Regions from separate parts of the Planococcus sp. TJ-307 genome, predicted to be linked through region 2. Evidence: riboswitches for the same ligand, from Rfam matches in the RefSeq annotation. Region 2 holds a riboswitch; each other region holds the start of a gene.
The links. A riboswitch is a leader RNA that binds a small molecule or an ion and turns the genes downstream of it on or off. The one in region 2 is predicted to bind thiamine pyrophosphate.
Positions count from the first base shown of each region.

Region 1 (5,641 bases), on a different contig from region 2:
GTTTTTAACGCCGCAATTTCAAAATCGCTGCCCACTGCTTTTAGCTGTTCGCGCACCGCTTCCTTGGACATCGGATAAATAGCAGCGACACCTGTTGTATTTTGTGCGGTCACTGCCGTGATGACAGAAGTTCCATAAACACCCAGCTCTTGAAAGGTTTTCAGATCAGCCTGGATCCCCGCACCCCCACCTGAATCAGATCCAGCAATCGTCAAAGTTTGCGGAATCTTAGTCATAGCCTTCCCTCCTGCAAATAGATTTGTTCTTTTACTTTATCGTCGGTCAAGGTGGCCAGCTGATTGATAAAAGCCAGCTGAAAATCACCTGGAAGTGCCGCAAGTTTAGCAGCCCGTTCACCGGCAATTGCATAAAACTGCAGCATGCGGCTAACTGTTTTCAAAGGATCTTCAGATTCAACGGCCATTCCTGCAGCAACCACACTGCTCAATAAGCAACCCGTTCCTGTGATGGAAGCCATGATCGGGTCGCCGAAAGGGATTTCTTCTGTTGATTTTCCATCAGTAACAACATCCGTCTTTCCTGTAACTGCGACCAGCAAGCCCAGTTTTTTTGCAGTCGAGATGGCCAGTTCTCTGACGTCTAGAAGCCCCTCTCCGGCATCTACTCCTTTGGACTGCCACTGTTCACCTGCTATAGCTGCAAGCTCTCCTGCATTGCAGCGAAGGACGCTGACGTCAACTGCATCCAAAATTTTGCGGACAGTCTCTTTCCGAAAGAGGCTCGCTCCTGCCCCCACTGGATCCAGCACTACTGGAATTCCAAGCCGATTAGCAGTCGCCCCAGCAATCAACATGCTTTTCAGCGACTCTGCATGCAGCGTTCCGATGTTCAATGACAAGGCTTGCGACAAAGCAGCGAGCTCTGCGGCTTCTTCCGGTGCCTCTCCCATGATCGGCGAAGCACCAATGGCCAGTAAGCCGTTCGCTTGAAAATTGGATACCACATGATTGGTGATACAGTGGATAATCGGGGTTTTTCTTTTGATCTGATGAATCATTTTATACACCTGCCTTTTCACTAGCATCTATAGACCAGCATTCTTTTCGCCATGCCTGGTCCCAAAAGTTCCACTCGTAATAACTGCTCTTGTGGAAATGGCTTTTCAACTCTTTTCGGCGTTCTTCCGGCAGTCCTTCCGCCAATTGATCCATGCGGGCAATCTGTTCATTGACAAGCGCCCCAAATTCCTCGGAGCCATATGTTTCAATCCACCGGTCATAAATCGGATGATCTGGCTTGGCGTTCTTCAGGCGTTCCCCAATCTCGTAGTAAAGCCAATAGCAGGGCAAAATAGCGGCCAGCACATCGGCCAAGTCACCAGCCGACGCACGGTACATATGCGATACGTAAGCATAAGCAGACGGCGAAGGCTCAAAGGCAGTCCAGTCTGCTTCTGTGACTTCAAGCAGCTCCATGAATGATTCGTGGAGCGCCATTTCGGCACTGCACGTATGCGCAGAATGAACGGCAAAACGCTGGGTGGTTTCTAAATCTGTTGCTTTGGATGCTCCCAGGGCCTGCACTTTGGCAAAATGCGATAAATAATAAGCGTCCTGCATTACATAAAAACGAAAAACATCGATCGGCAATGTCCCATCTTCAATTCCTTTGACGAATGGATGATCAAAGCTTGCCTGCCACAGACTGTTGCATTCTTTTCTCGCTTCTTTACAAAATGTCATATTCCCATCTCCCTTTCTTTTTGGACAAAATAAAAACGCCGCTTCCCAGTAAAGGGAAGCGGCGTATGCAGTCGATAAAGGAAATAGCAGACGGTCGCCACTTCCCTCCGCTGGTATGATCCAGATCAGGTTCAAAGGGTCCGAGTTTATGCTCGTCTCAGCCGATATCCGGCTCCCCTAGTGGTGTTTTTATTTAAGTTTTCGAAATTACTATATCATAGTTTCTGATAATTCTATAGCTTTTATGCGATTTCCCGTTTCTTCATCAAAGAAATGGGCATGGGCCATATCAAATGCAAGCGTAGCGGTATCTCCGGGCTCAATGGTGGTCGCAGCTTCAACACGTGCAATAAATTCCTGCTCCGCGTATACCGCGTGCAGAATGGTTTCAGCCCCTGTCAATTCAGCAACCGTAATAACCGCTTCAAACTCACTTGCCGGAATACCTGACAAATCTTCATTGTTGACGTGAATATGCTCTGGACGGATTCCCAACGTCACCGACTTGCCTTCGTAGCCTTCACTCTTCAGCGTGGCCATTATCGGTGCCGGGATATCCAGTACTTTGTCGCCCATTATATAAGTACCTTGATCGATTTTTCCCTCAAAGAAGTTCATGGCAGGAGAGCCGATAAAACCACCCACAAAGCGGGTTTCCGGAAAATCATAGACTTCTTTTGGCGAACCGACCTGCTGAATCAACCCGTCTTTCATGATGACGATACGGGTAGCCATCGTCATGGCTTCTGTTTGGTCATGCGTTACATAAATAGTGGTTGTTTTCAGCCGCCTATGCAGTTTAACAATTTCAGCCCGCATCTGCACGCGTAACTTGGCATCTAAATTAGACAGCGGCTCATCCATCAAGAAGACTTTCGCATCGCGAACGATGGCGCGGCCGAGAGCTACGCGCTGTCTCTGTCCGCCTGACAAGGCTTTCGGTTTTCTGTCCAAGTAATCTTCTAACCCGAGAATGGCTGCTGCATCATCGACAAGCCGTTTAATCTCAGATTTTTTTACCTTGCGCAGTTTCAAGCCAAAAGCGATATTTTCAGACACGGTCATATGAGGATACAAGGCATAGTTCTGAAAAACCATCGCGATATCCCGGTCTTTCGGCTCGACCTCGTTCATCAGTTTGTCATCTATATATAATTCACCTTCTGATATTTCCTCTAATCCTGCAATCATCCGAAGCGTGGTAGATTTTCCGCATCCTGAAGGACCGACAAAAACAATGAATTCCTCATCTTGAATATGAAGATTAAAATCCGATACGGCAAGAGTACCTTTATCATATCGTTTTCCCAGTTTTTCAATCCTGATCTCTGCCATTCCGCATTCTCCTTTTATCTCTTTGTTGTTTTAATTATAGACAATTATCTGTAAATTACAAACGGCCGAAAAAGACCTAAAGGATGAAAAACAAAAAGAGCGTTCCTGAAATTCCAGGAACGCTCTTCTCGGTTCTATTAAACGGTTGCTACTTTTTTCTCTTTTTTGATTTGCTTGCTTCGCAATTGTCCGCAAGCTGCATCGATGTCGGCGCCTTGCTCGTGGCGTACTCCACAGTTGATGCCTTTTTTCTTCAAAGCGTCGTAGAAAGCCGTAATGGCTTCTGGAGTGCTTTGCTGATACTGATCGTGCTCATCAACCGAGTTGTACGGGATCAAGTTGACATATGATAGATGACGCTTGTCTTCCAGCAATTTCGCCAATTGATTGGCTTCTTCAACGTGGTCGTTGACATCGCGCAATAAAATGTATTCAAATGTGATGCGGCGGTTGGATTTTTCCAAATAGTAATCAATGGAAGCCATCAGTTTCTCGATTGGATACGCTTTGTTGATTTTCATGATGCGTGTACGCAATTCGTTGGTTGGGGCATGAATCGAAATAGCTAAATTCACTTGCAACCCTTCGTCCGCATAGTCATAAATTTTCGGTACGATGCCGCTTGTCGAAACCGTGATGTGGCGAGCTCCAATAGCTAAGCCTTTTTGCGAGTTGACGATGTTCAGGAAGCCCATCAAGTTCGTGTAGTTATCAAACGGTTCGCCAATACCCATTACCACGATATGGCTGACGCGCTCTTCTTTTTGCTGAGTATCAAAATGTGCTTGTACTTGCATGATTTGCTCAACAATTTCGCCCGCGTTTAAATCACGGCTCTTTTTCAAAAGTCCGCTGGCGCAAAAACTGCAGCCGATGTTACAGCCGACTTGTGTCGTGACACAAACTGAATTCCCGTATTTGAAACGCATCAATACTGTTTCAATCAAGTTGCCATCCTGCATTTGGAAAAGGAACTTGATTGTTCCGTCCGCTGATTCCTGTTTGACGGTTTCTTTCAATGTCCGGATGGCAAAGTTGTCTTCGAGCAACTGGATGCAATCCTTCGAAAGATTGTTCATTTCTGCAAATTCCGTGACACGTTTAATATACAACCAGTCCCATACCTGCTCGGCACGGTACTTTTTCTGGCCGTTCTCTAAAAACCATTCTTTTAACTGATCTATCGTTAACCCATAGATGGAATTTTTCATTTTAGTACCCTCATTTCAAATTTCACAATTGCTTATTATAATACTAAAAATAACGCTTGACAACAACTATTTTTGTTTAGACAGAAAAGTCTAACTTTACTTTTTGCTTAATTTATTATTCTTGCGGGTAGAGAGAAGTAGAAAGGAGTGGTTGTTATGAGCGCTATCACCCATGTGGGGCTCGCCGTCCCGGACTTGGACAAAGCCATTGAATGGTATAAAAAAGTCCTCGGCTTCTACGTCTTAGCAGGTCCATTCAATTTTGATGCGGCGGATGATAATCCAGAAGCGATGACTTTAAATCTTCAAGGCGATGCACTGAAAAAAATGCGCAATGTTCATTTGATGTCTTCGAGTGGTGTCGGCATTGAACTTTTTGAATTTCAGGATCCTACATATCACGCTGAACACTATGCACCACATGCTGGATTCATGCATATCTGCCTGATTGTCGATGACTTGATCGATACAATCGAAAAGGCGGTTCAGCATGGCGGCAAACAGCGAAGCAAGATATGGAACATTAATAAAGGAAAGCCTCATTATCTAGTTTATACCGAGGATCCTTTCGGCCATATCATTGAACTGTACACACGCAGCACCTCTGAGGTTTATGGAAATCGGTAATTGAAAAACCAGGCAGCCTGAAAAAGGCAGCCTGGTTTTTGACTTATATAGTATTTTCACTTTTCTTGATTGTCCAGACTCCAGCGCCCAGCTCTTTGGGTCATAAGACCACCCAGCTGTGCGGCAAAGAGCGCCGCTCCGCCGGGCTGTCTTATGCCCGGCAGAGCTTACACGGGCGCTTCCGCTTTTCTTATTGTCCAGACTCCAGCGCCCAGCTCTTTGGGTCATAAGACCACCCAGCTGTGCGGCAAAGAGCGCCGCTCCGCCAGGCTGTCTTATGCCCGGCAGAGCTACACGGGCGCTTGCGCTTTTCTTTAGACCAGTTGTTCTTTTTTCTGGAGCATTGTGCCGTTTTTAGCCAAGTCTGCATGCCATGAGAAAGCTTTTTCCAACACATGCGGTGTTTGGCCGCCGCGTGTTAAAGCTTCATCGTAGTATTCACGAAGTTGCGCGCGGTACGTTGGGTGAACACAGTTTGCCAGGATGACTTCTACGCGCTCACGCGGTGCCAGTCCACGAAGGTCTGCGTAGCCCTGCTCGGTTACGACTACATCTACGTCGTGTTCAGTGTGGTCAACATGGGAAACAAACGGGACTACACTCGAAATATTGCCGCCTTTAGCAATCGATTTCGTAACGAAAATTGCCAGACGGGCATTTCGTGCAAAATCACCGGAACCGCCGATGCCGTTCATCATTTTTGTGCCGGATACATGCGTCGAGTTTACATTGCCGTACATATCGAATTCCAAAGCCGTATTGATT
Region 1 covers NZ_JBZDOJ010000001.1:376,969-382,609, reverse strand. Annotated here, with positions in the region: gene thiD (bifunctional hydroxymethylpyrimidine kinase/phosphomethylpyrimidine kinase) at 1-236, opposite strand, end outside; gene thiM (hydroxyethylthiazole kinase) at 233-1,018, opposite strand; gene tenA (thiaminase II) at 1,020-1,703, opposite strand; TPP riboswitch at 1,789-1,892, opposite strand; gene AC4EHK_RS01825 (ABC transporter ATP-binding protein) at 1,914-3,038, opposite strand; gene rlmN (dual-specificity RNA methyltransferase RlmN) at 3,176-4,249, opposite strand; gene AC4EHK_RS01815 (VOC family protein) at 4,406-4,876, shown strand; gene scpC (succinyl-CoA:acetate CoA-transferase ScpC) at 5,191-5,641, opposite strand, start outside.
Region 1: another riboswitch for thiamine pyrophosphate. It lies ahead of tenA (thiaminase II); the one in region 2 lies ahead of thiT (energy-coupled thiamine transporter ThiT).

Region 2 (5,641 bases):
TGTAGCCATTCCATCGCCGAAATGGGCGCAAAAAGTTTTTCCGGATTTGCCCGCGGAGAAGCAGATGGAAGCTCTTTGGCAGGCTATTTTCCAAACGGTTCGCATTGGTGAAGGAGATGCGGTCGAAGCGTGGAAAAACCACATCGCGCTGCTGGAGCAGCGTGCTTCTCAATTGAACGAAAAACGCTACATGAAATTACATTACAGTGCTCCAGGAACAGACTTGACGATCGAACTGCCGGACAAGCATATTTGGATGTCCGGCGCGTCAAAAACACCTCAAGGCAATCCGTTTATCGCCAATATGCCAACAGAGGAAGTGTATACCGTCCCGTTAAAACACGGAGTGGATGGCACGGTCCGCAATACCAAGCCTTTGGTGTACCAAGGGAATGTGATTGATGGCTTTACGCTGACGTTTGAAAAAGGAAAAATTGTCGACGCACAAGCGGAGACCGGGCAAGAACTGCTCAACGAAATGATCAGTGCAGATGAGGGAGCAGCTTATTTGGGAGAAGTGGCTTTAGTGCCGTACCATTCGCCGATTTCTGACTCGAACATACTGTTTTACAATACGCTGTTTGATGAAAATGCTTCGAATCATTTGGCAATTGGTGATTCTTATCCAACTTGCTACGAAGATGCGCGTGATTTGGAACGCCAACAATTGGCAGCCATCGGTTTGAATACTTCGATTGTCCATGAGGATTTTATGATTGGCAGTGACAAGATGGATATTGATGGCATTACAGCAGATGGTTCAAAAGAGCCCATCTTCCGCAATGGAAACTGGGCATTCTAAGAGGTGATTGAAATGAAGAAGTATTGGATAGCGGCAATGGCCGGATTTCTGCTGTTTAGCGGAACAGCTGCTGCACAGGCTGAACTTCAAATTCCAGCGGCTTATATCGCTATTGGCGATTCACTTGCAGCAGGGCAGACGCCTGACCGCCAAATAGATGCCGGTTACGCAGATTTGATCGCCCAAGAGCTGTCGCGCAATCAGCCGGTGGCATTTTATTCGAAAAACTTGGCTTTTCCAGGATTCACCACATCAGATGTATTAGACAGCATCCAAAGTGAGGAAGCGGAAGAAGTGTTGTCTTCAGCCAATCTTATTACTGTTTCGGCCGGGGCAAACGATCTTTTGCGCCTTGTCCAGGGAGACGCGGCACAGGGGTCTTTGACTTTCCAACAAGTTCAAGTGGATTTTGCGCTTAACGAGGCAAGACAAAATATGGATTTGATTTTGGCAGAACTCACGGAAAAATCCCCTGAAGCAACGGTTTACGTGATGGGGTATTACTTTGCTTACCCGCACGTTCGTGACAGCCAAAAGAACGGAACTGCCAAACAGCTTGACCGGCTCAATGAAATTCTTCAGCGATCGGCTGAAAAGGCAGGGGCTGTTTTTGTATCAGTAGACCAATCATTTGGTTCAAATGCAGTGGATAAAGTTCCGAATCCAGCGGATGTTCATCCGAATGCAGCGGGTTATCAGGCCATGGCGAATGCGTTTTTCAGTGAATACCAGGAAGCTTGGACGGTGGAAGATTTTGAAATGCCGCCGCCGAACCCATTGTCTTTCGAGCAAATTATGGAAGCACAGGATCAGGAAGAGCCAGAAAATGCTGAGGATAACGAAGCTGACGAAACAGCACAGCGGCCTTCTGACGATAGCCCAACCGGTTATTTTGCACTGCGCGAAGCAATGCCTTATATCTAGAAAAGCGGAAGCGCCCGTGCAGCTCTGCTGGGCATAAGACAGACCGGCAGTGTGGCGCTCTTTGCCCCACAGCTGGATTGGCTTATGCCCCAAAGAGCTGGGCGCTGGAGTCTGGACAAAGAAAAGCGGAAGCGCCCGTGAATTTTAAGCTGATTTCTTAATCCAAAAAAAAGTTCCGGCATGTGTATGCCGGAACTTTTTTTATTTTAGCGTTTTCTGCCACGCGTATCAGGCTGTTGAGGAGCTGATTGTCCAGCTTTGCCTTGTTTTCTTTTATTTAAAACTTTACGAATGATCGGGTACGCGATCGGTCCGTATTTTATCGCTGATTTCAATAGTCTGCCAATTGCCATTTAAATCTCTCCATTCATGGGGTTAATACTTATCATTTTCCCGAATTCTTCGGATTGCAAACCTTTTATGCAGATTGCGCATGTGCCAACAAGATATCTTTATAAGAATGGACACTTGAAATCAACACATATTCAGCGTTGCCATGCCAATCATCGCCGCTCGGGCCAAATTCAATAGCACCTTCGCCGCCGGTTACTGCCGCATAGTAGCGGGTGTCTGCTGCGCCGTGCTGGCCGAATAAAACGGGTTCTTGTTGAGTTGTGTCCAAAATCGCTTTTTGCAAACTTTGAATATATAAATTTTCTTTTGTCGTAGTAAGTGCAGGTGTAGAGCCTAAAGCTTTATATTCCATATCGACATCTAATGTATCAGCCAGTTCTACCAGTTGACGGATTATTTCATCTTTGTCCTGTCCTGGCATAAAGCGGATATCGTATGACATTTCGCAAATTTCAGGAACAACGTTATAGCGGTCGCCTGCTTTAATGATTGGCAGGTTGACGGAAGGGTGCTCGTAATATTCGGTTGATTCTTTTCGGAATGGCAGATCCGTGATCGCCATATGGAACTTCATCGCCGATTCAATGGCATTGATGCCTTCCCATGGACGGCTGCCGTGGGCAGGTTTGCCTTTGAACGTCATATCCATCCGCAAAATACCTTTGGACTGCAGGCCAACTTTCAGTCCAGTCGGTTCTCCGCAAATAACAAAGTTGCCATGGTATCCTTGTTCAACCAGCCACTTGGACGTGTTGCGGCCGCCAATTTCTTCATCGGTTACGATATGCAGTTGAACGATACGGTTAAGGCTGCTGCTGTCGAGTTCAATAAACGCCTGCATCATTGCGGCAACCCCGGCTTTCATATCTGCAGACCCCCGTCCGTAAAGACGGTCTTGTTCTTCGACTGGAGAAAATTGTTCTTTATGGCCTGGGACAACGTCTACGTGGCCGTTCCAAATTAAAGTTTCTTCGCCTTGGCCTTTAGTTGCGGTCAACATCAAATAGCCTTCGTTGTCATGGACAGTGACCGTTTCGCCTTTTTCCTTCAGCCAATCTGCACAAAAAAGAAGAGCCTCGTTTGCTCCTTCTTTTGTATCACTTTGAATTTTGATTAAGTCTTTTAATAGTTCAATCATTTTTTGGCAAGCCCGAAATCTCGGCTGCCTCCACCACCTTTCAATTAGCTTTTCTATTCATTTCTTTACCCTATCAGACTATCTTAAAACAGCCTTGCATTAAAGAGGAGGCTTGTGTACAATACAGGTGAAAGTCAAATAGTTGTATACACCACAAGGGGAGCTTTTGCTGAGAGTGAACAAATTGTTCTTACCCTTTGAACCTGTAAGTTAACACTTGCGCAGGGATGTGGATGGAAACCGGCCCTTACAACGGCGCCAGGCTCTGTCCTGGCGTCGTTTTTAATATGGTTTTATTCACGGCCCTTCTGGTGATGTGCATCACACATTAAGGAGGAAGTCATGAGAAATAAAAAAGTTTTGTTAATGATGGAAATCGCCATTTTCGCAGCTCTTGGGTTTGTTCTGGATTTTATTTCGTTCCGGATGCCACAAGGCGGATCTGTCAGTCTGGTGATGATTCCAATCGTATTGATCGCTTTTAGAAGAGGAGTCGGTGCCGGTGTGCTGACGGGATTCCTTGTGGGTCTGCTGCAAATTGTTTCCGGTTTTATCTCGGTCACACCATTGTCATTTGGATTCGTCGTCATGCAAGTGTTGTTGGACTATCTTTTGGCATATGGAGTGGTAGGTCTGGCAGGCGTCATGCGCACAAAATACTTGCAGCATGCACAAACCAAACAAACCGGTAAGATGCTTACGGTAATTGTATTGGGTGTATTGATTGCTTCGGCGCTTCGTTATCTCGTTCACGTGGTGACGGGGATCTTGTTCTTCGGCATGTTTGCTGAAGGCAATGTGGTCATCTACTCGGTCATCTACAATGCAACTTATATGATACCGGTATTTTTGCTGGCGGCTTTTGTCTGTGCTGCGCTTTTTGCGGCAGCCCCAAAGCTGGTGGATGCAGAAGCCTAAAAATGGGAAGGCTGTCCTTGGACAGCCTTCTTTTCTATGCCAACGCAAGGGATAAAATGGACCGAACCAGGAGCCTGTGATTTAATTTTGTGGTATAATTCTTGAATAGAAAAGCTTGAAAGAAGGGTCATTGATGATAGCAACTAATGAAAAAGATATTGAAATGTTAAAAAAAGCTGGCCAAATGGTAGCTGAAATTCGGGAAACGATGAAGGCTGCAACCAAAGCCGGCGTCACTACCAAGGAAATTGATGAATTAGGCGGTAAACTTTTTGAGGAGCTTGGCGGTGTTTCCGGTCCGAAATCGGAATATGATTTCCCAGGATTTACGTGCATCAGCGTTAACGAAGAAGTAGCTCATGGCATTCCGGGCGACCGCGTAATCCAGGATGGGGATATTGTGAATATCGATGTTTCCGGCTCATACGAAGGTTATTTCTCTGACACTGGCATTTCGTTTGTTGTTGGGGAAGGGCATGCGGACAAAGAAAAAATTTGTGAGGCGGCTGCTTCGGCTTTTGATCGTGCGATGACAAAAGTAAAAGCTGGTGCAAAGCTTAACCAAATCGGCAAAGCAGTTGAACGCGAAGCAAAAGAACAAGGATTGTTCGTCATCAAGAATCTGACCGGCCATGGCATCGGCAAATCGTTGCACGAAGCTCCTCAGCACATTTTAAATTATTACGATGCATGGGAGACGACCATCCTGAAAGAAGGCATGGTGCTGGCAGTAGAGCCATTTATCTCGCAGAAAGCCGAGCACATTGTAGAATCTGGCGATGGCTGGACATTTATTACGCCGGACCAATCTTTGGTGGCGCAGATTGAGCACACGGTTCTTGTCACAAAAGGCGAACCCATTTTGCTTACCAAGCTGGATAAATAACAAATTAAATAGAGAAACAAAAAGATCCGGTCCATAAACCGGATCTTTTTTTCTGCAAAAAAACTGCGGACCTACTCGTTTGTATCGAGTAGTCCGCAGTTTTATTGAACTGCTGGAGCCGTTCTTTTTTTGATGAGCAAAATACCGGTTAAGATAACACCGCTCAGGAAAAGAGAGGCTGTTGTTACCAGCATTTCACCTGTACCATGCTTGACGGCGATTCCGATAAATGCCCAGATGAAGACCGCGGCAAACGGAATATCGAAATGGTGGAAGCGAATATGCAAAGCGAGTGCAGTCGCCACTGTCAGCATGATTACTGTCCAGAGCTGATCACTGAGTCCCCATCCGCTCCAATTGTAATAAGTCAGAACAAAGCTGATATTGGCAATGGTTGCAACACTGATCCAACCCATATTAACTGAAATTGGAAGCCGTTCAGTAAAAGTTCGTTCCGAATTTCCATATTGCAGGTAAAGGGCGATCAACGCTACCAGGTATCCGAGCATTGCAATGATTGACCAAGCAAAAAACTCGTAATGCCACAACAGCAGCCAGCCGATATTAAAGATGCAGCTTAAGATGAAAAACAAAGCGATCTTGGATGAAGGAATCTCTC
Region 2 covers NZ_JBZDOJ010000006.1:40,490-46,130, reverse strand. Annotated here, with positions in the region: gene AC4EHK_RS17360 (aminopeptidase) at 1-802, shown strand, start outside; gene AC4EHK_RS17355 (SGNH/GDSL hydrolase family protein) at 815-1,726, shown strand; gene AC4EHK_RS17350 (hypothetical protein) at 1,933-2,079, opposite strand; gene AC4EHK_RS17345 (M20 family metallopeptidase) at 2,145-3,218, opposite strand; TPP riboswitch at 3,365-3,463, shown strand; gene thiT (energy-coupled thiamine transporter ThiT) at 3,561-4,136, shown strand; gene map (type I methionyl aminopeptidase) at 4,270-5,022, shown strand; gene AC4EHK_RS17330 (TspO-related membrane protein) at 5,124-5,641, opposite strand, start outside.

Region 3 (5,641 bases), on a different contig from region 2:
TCGTTGCCTTCCTGCCGGTAATGGTCATTTGGGCAGCACTGAGCTGGAGCCTCGCTCCTCCTCAACAAAGCTACTTGATTGAAACTGACCCAGACACATCGGACATCCAGCAAAGCTTTAACAATTCCGCTCTACAGGTTGGCATCGCACTTGGTTCGGCCATCGGCGGCATCACCTTGACACAAACCGGCTCGGTATCTAGTACGGCATGGGTAGGTGCTGCGATTGTACTGATTGCTCTTGGCTGTGCTGTATTTTCTTTGACTCGTCCGACAAAAAAGCCCGTTACTGGACAGACAAACAGTCAGACATTCAATACCGGCTATGAACAATAATTACATTACTAAATAAAGCTCTGATAGAATCGATTGATTCTATCAGAGCTTTTATCTGTTTTTAAATAGAAAATCCAATGGCGATTTTCGTTTTTTTTGGAAGATCCCTTTTTCTTTCGCCTCTTTCAGCCATTGGGGAAACTCATTCAGCATTTGATTGTACAGTTTTTCATCGGTCACTGCGTTAATATCGGGAACATGGAAAAAGTTAGCGTTGTCGACGACGCGCCCGCTCATCTTATCAAGCTTTTTGAGCACATCAAAGTTGGAATCGCCTATACCGATAAACTGCCAGAAAATCGGCTTATCAGAGGATTCTACGATGAATTTCTTGATGCCTGACTTGCATCCGCCATCATTGATAAAAACCAAAAAGACTGGGTCTTCACTCGGTTCTTCTTTAATATACTTCTGAATAACGTCTTCCATCACTTTCGGTTCATCGTTCCGACCGAATTTGTGGACACTGTCGTTGGACAAAATATTCTTTTCCACATAGCCCATAAAAGTGGCTTCGGTAGCCGCCGGCAAACGGGAAAACTCATGGTCATAAACCCAAACATCAAGTGCACCGTCATCATCAAACTGGCTCGCTACCGCAAGCACACGTTCAACCACTTCTTGCACCACACCATCACGATAAAGCTTCCGCATCGACCCTGTAATATCTAGCACAATGCCAACCTTTGCCACAACCCCTGTTAACTTCTTTTTTTCCAATACAATACTTGCCGTTTCTTTCTTAAGGGAAATCGTACTCATTGAATAGCCTCCTCTTATCATCTTGTTTTTAGTATAGCGAAGATCCCCAAACTTAAAAAGGAAATATTGGAAATATTTAAATTTGTAAACACTAGTTCTTCCCTCCTTATGCAGAAGCCATACCCAGAGCGTCCGGAGTGATTTCAAACATCCTTTCAAACTGCCACCTTTACTTTTTTCCAATCTCTTCTTTACATCTTCAACCTCTTCCTCTACACTAAACCCATCGGGAACAACCCGAACACAAAAACCGCATACCGTTTTCTGCACTAGGGGTGCCCATTATGGCTGAGATGCAAGCGCAAGCTTCGATCCCTCATAACTCGATCAGGATAATACCTGCGTGAGGAAGTGCGGCGCATTTCTGAAATAATTCCTTTTGTAATTATTTGTAGATTATGGCTGCATCTTCACGGATGCGGTCTTTTTTGTGCAAATTTTTAGGAGGAATATTGTTATGGAACCATTGCAATGCGGAACTAGCCCAATTGTCGGATTTCGTTTTTCGCTGCATCCGATGACCGGCGATTTTATTCAAGTAATTAAAGGAGCGTTAAACGAGACCGACACTTCAAATGTCTGGATGCATACCGATGATGTGTCGACAGTCATCCGCGGAAAGCAGAACCACGTCTTCAATGTTGCCAAGGCACTGGCGCTGCATACTGCGAAAACTGGAGCACATGTGGCGCTGTCTGGTACGTTCTCAATCGGCTGTCCAGGCGATTCATCAGGCGACGTCTATCTCGAAAAAGACGATGTGCTGTTAAACACTGATAGTACTCAGCAATACGTGTCTTCCCAGTTTGCTTTATACCCAATGAACAACCCGGATTACATGACCGTTATTTATCGGGAAGTTGAGCGTGCCAAGCAAAAGGGTGTTTTCAATGACTCCATGCATTATGCCAGTGGCATTCACGGAGACATTCATGATGTGTTCGCCTTTTACGAAGAATCTTTTACACATGCCTGCTCCGAAGAACATCGCCATTTGGTCATGACCGTATCGATGAGCATCAACAGCCCCTCTCATGGAGGTGCTTGATTTGTTGAAATCGTAGAAATTAAAAGAAGTCGTGTTGATGTCGCTATTTGCAGTGGTTTTTGGCATCGTGTACTTGCTGTTTTTGCACGTTGCAAATATTTGGGCAGCATTGATTGGTCCGCTCGCCTATGAATGGATTTTTGGCATTTGGTTTATTGTATCGATCATCTGCATGTACATCATTCGTAAGCCCGGAGCTGCCTTCCTGTCCGAAACCATGGCGGCGACAATTGAAGTATTGATTGGCAATGCGGTCGGTCCCCGTTTGATCTTGTCAGGAGTTATCCAAGGGCTTGGTGCTGAAGCAGTATTCACATTAACCGGCTACAAGCATTTCAATATTCTCATACTGATGCTTGCCGGCATTGGCTCAGCTGTTTTCAGCTTTATTTACGGCTATTTTGTCTCAGGCTACGCAGCGCTCGATCCATCGTTTGTTGCATTAATGTTCACGATTCGTGTTTTAAGCGGTGCAATTATCGCAGGCATTGGCGGAAAGTATATTGGTGATGCACTGCTTGCGACTGGTTCGCTTCGCGGGTACGCCATTGCACGTGCGAAAAAAGGTGATGTGAATGCCTGAAAAAGTTTTCACTTTGGAAAAGCTGTCTTTTCGCTTTCCTGAAAACGAGAGAAAGACTTTGAGTGCCCTCTCATTTTCAGTTTCCCCTGGTGAACGGCTCGTTCTAACCGGTCCAAGCGGCTGCGGCAAAAGTACATTGCTTTATTTGCTGAATCGATTGTATCCGGACAATTGCGATGGCTTAGTCGATGGCAAAATGGAGTTGTTCGGAAAATCGGCTGCCAGTTACACTGCTGGTGAAATCAATCATCGCGTTGCCACTGTTTTTCAGGATCCTGACTCACAATTTTGTATGCCAACGGTTGAGGACGAACTTGCCTTTACCCTTGAAAACTTGCAGACGTCATTTGCCCAAATGGAGCCGCGCATCACAGCAGTTTTGGAAACTACGGGACTGGCACATATGCGGAATGCCGTTATTCAATCCTTGTCCGGTGGAATGAAACAGCGTGTAGCGACTGCATGTGCACTGATCATGGAACCGGAAGTCTTATTGCTGGATGAGCCTTTGTCTCATCTGGATCCGTATACCGCAAAGCAATTTGTCCAGTGGCTGGCGAAATTGCAGCAAGCATCCAACCTGACCATTATCGCAGTCGAACACCGTTTGGACAGTTGGGGTTCTTTTTTTGAGCGTGAAATTCAATTAAGCTGTGATGGCCGCATAGTGAGCGATCAAAAGTTCAGCTCCAGCCAGCCAGTGTCATTTCCAATACGTCATTCTGTTAAACAACCAGCGATTGCTTTGCGCGCCGACGGGCTGTCAGTCACCATGAAAGACAGGCAATTGCTCGAACCGCTCACGTTTTCTGTCAGCAGAGGTGAATTGGTTGTGGTTGCTGGCCCAAACGGCAGCGGCAAATCAACGCTTATAAAAGCCTTGTGCGGAATCTACAAAAAATCGGCAGGAACGGTCGAATCAGATGGAATTGGTTATGTGCCACAATCCCCAGAATACTTGTTCATGACGCCAAGCATTCAGCAAGAAGTCGCTTTTTCAGGGGCCACTAGTCAGACTGACTTAGACCTCTTAATGTTGCGCCTCGGCCTTGAAGAAATTAAAGACGCGAATCCATTCGCTGTCAGCCACGGGCAAAAACGGCGTGTGGCAATTGCCGCTATGCTTGCCGACAAACGGCCAATGCTGCTGATGGACGAACCGACTTCCGGCCAGGATACGGCTGCTTTGCTTGAGCTTTTTGAGTTAATTGATCAAGGTTCGAAAGAGGGGACAAGTTTTTTGATCATCACGCATGATATGGAATTTGCAGCAAGTTTAGCTGACTCGGTGCTGCTGGTTAAAGACGGCCAAATGACTGGGAAATTTCCGGCAAATGAAGTTTGGTGCAACGACGGGCTGTTGCTGATGCACCATTTGTTGCCTCCGAAAGGAGTGGGACCTGCTGCGAGATCTTTTGCATAACATGAATCCATCCATCAAATTTATTGTAGTCACTTTATCCATGCTGGTTATCGCGTTTTTCTTCAATCCATGGACTCCATTTTTGTTTTGGATATGCCTCATTTTGCTCCAACTAACGATGAGCCGTACAAAATGGAAGCTTTGGCTATTGTTCATGCTGCCATTTACCATAGGAGCAATCGGTTACCTATGGACAACGCTCGTCTTTGGTGAGTCAAACGATGGGATCGTCATTTGGTCATTTGCCGGAATTGATATAACCGAAGAGCGATGGTCACAGGCTTTGTCGTTAGCATTTCGCGTTATGGCATTTTCTACCTTGTCTCTCCTCTTTGCCTTCACCACTGATCCCGTTAAGTTTATTTTAAGCCTGATGCAACAGCTCAAACTGTCACCTAAGCTTGCATACGGGGTTATGGTCGGCTATCAGTTCCTGCCCATTATGAAAGAGGAATTTTTTCAAATCCAGCAGGCTCAGAGACTTCGCGGAGCTAAAATTGAAAAATACAGCTGGCAGCGATTAATAGCCATGCGCCATATCTTATTACCGATGCTTGCGGGAGCTGTACGCAAAGCCGAGCGGTCTGCATTTGCTATGGAAGCGCGCGGCTTTACAGGCGAACCAAGAATCGCTTTCTACCACCAGGTTCAAATCGGTCGCATTGATTTTCTCATGACCGGTGTTTTTCTACTCATTCTCTCCTCCAGTTGCCTTATAGGAACTTGGTTGAATTAAGGGTTTGGCGGTAAACTTAAGGGAAAAATCCTAATTTGAGGGTTTTTCTCTTTTTTTGTTTATTACTTGTATTGAACTTTGAAAATATTCCTTATGTAGTAATTTACATAGTAAGTAAAATACAAGATTTGTTTAGAATCTTTTAATCGCTTATAATGAAAGCAGTTACATGATCCTATTGGATGGGAGGAATTACTGTGAATGAATTTCAGCTGCTTGACGAACAAGACAATCGTATTTACTTTGTCTTCGCACCAAATCACCCTCAGTCACTCTCCTTGTTCGAACAGCATCTGGAAACTATTTTATCCAGAGTCTCATCTATCGATTCTAATGGAGAACCGTATTTATGGATTTTAAAAAGAATTGCCATAATTGGTGAAGATAAAATCAGCTATTTTCCTGACAATGAATTATTGATCGAACCTGACGTGTTTATGGAGACATCCATTCATTTGGATTACATAATATTATTATTTATTAAACACTCTCCTGCTTCTCCATTTGAAATCCAGCCAATTCCAACGATTGAAGGCCATACCAATTTCGAAGATGCACAGAAAGAAGCATTGGAAAAAATAACTTCCTTAAAATCGTTGTCTCCTCATATCGAAATAAAGGCATTGGGTGCCAAAATGATTTACAACATTCCTTTAAAGTAAAGCTTTTGAAAAAGCAAAAACCTTTCACGTAAGTTATGGCATACAAATAAACCAATGTTGAAACTTGCGCCTTTGAGGGCTTGCTTCGACAT
Region 3 covers NZ_JBZDOJ010000002.1:305,235-310,875, reverse strand. Annotated here, with positions in the region: gene AC4EHK_RS07810 (MFS transporter) at 1-335, shown strand, start outside; gene AC4EHK_RS07805 (vWA domain-containing protein) at 387-1,097, opposite strand; TPP riboswitch at 1,359-1,464, shown strand; gene AC4EHK_RS07800 (YkoF family thiamine/hydroxymethylpyrimidine-binding protein) at 1,555-2,145, shown strand; gene AC4EHK_RS07795 (ECF transporter S component) at 2,180-2,728, shown strand; gene AC4EHK_RS07790 (ABC transporter ATP-binding protein) at 2,721-4,151, shown strand; gene AC4EHK_RS07785 (energy-coupling factor transporter transmembrane component T family protein) at 4,153-4,887, shown strand; gene AC4EHK_RS07780 (hypothetical protein) at 5,085-5,549, shown strand.
Region 3: another riboswitch for thiamine pyrophosphate. It lies ahead of AC4EHK_RS07800 (YkoF family thiamine/hydroxymethylpyrimidine-binding protein); the one in region 2 lies ahead of thiT (energy-coupled thiamine transporter ThiT).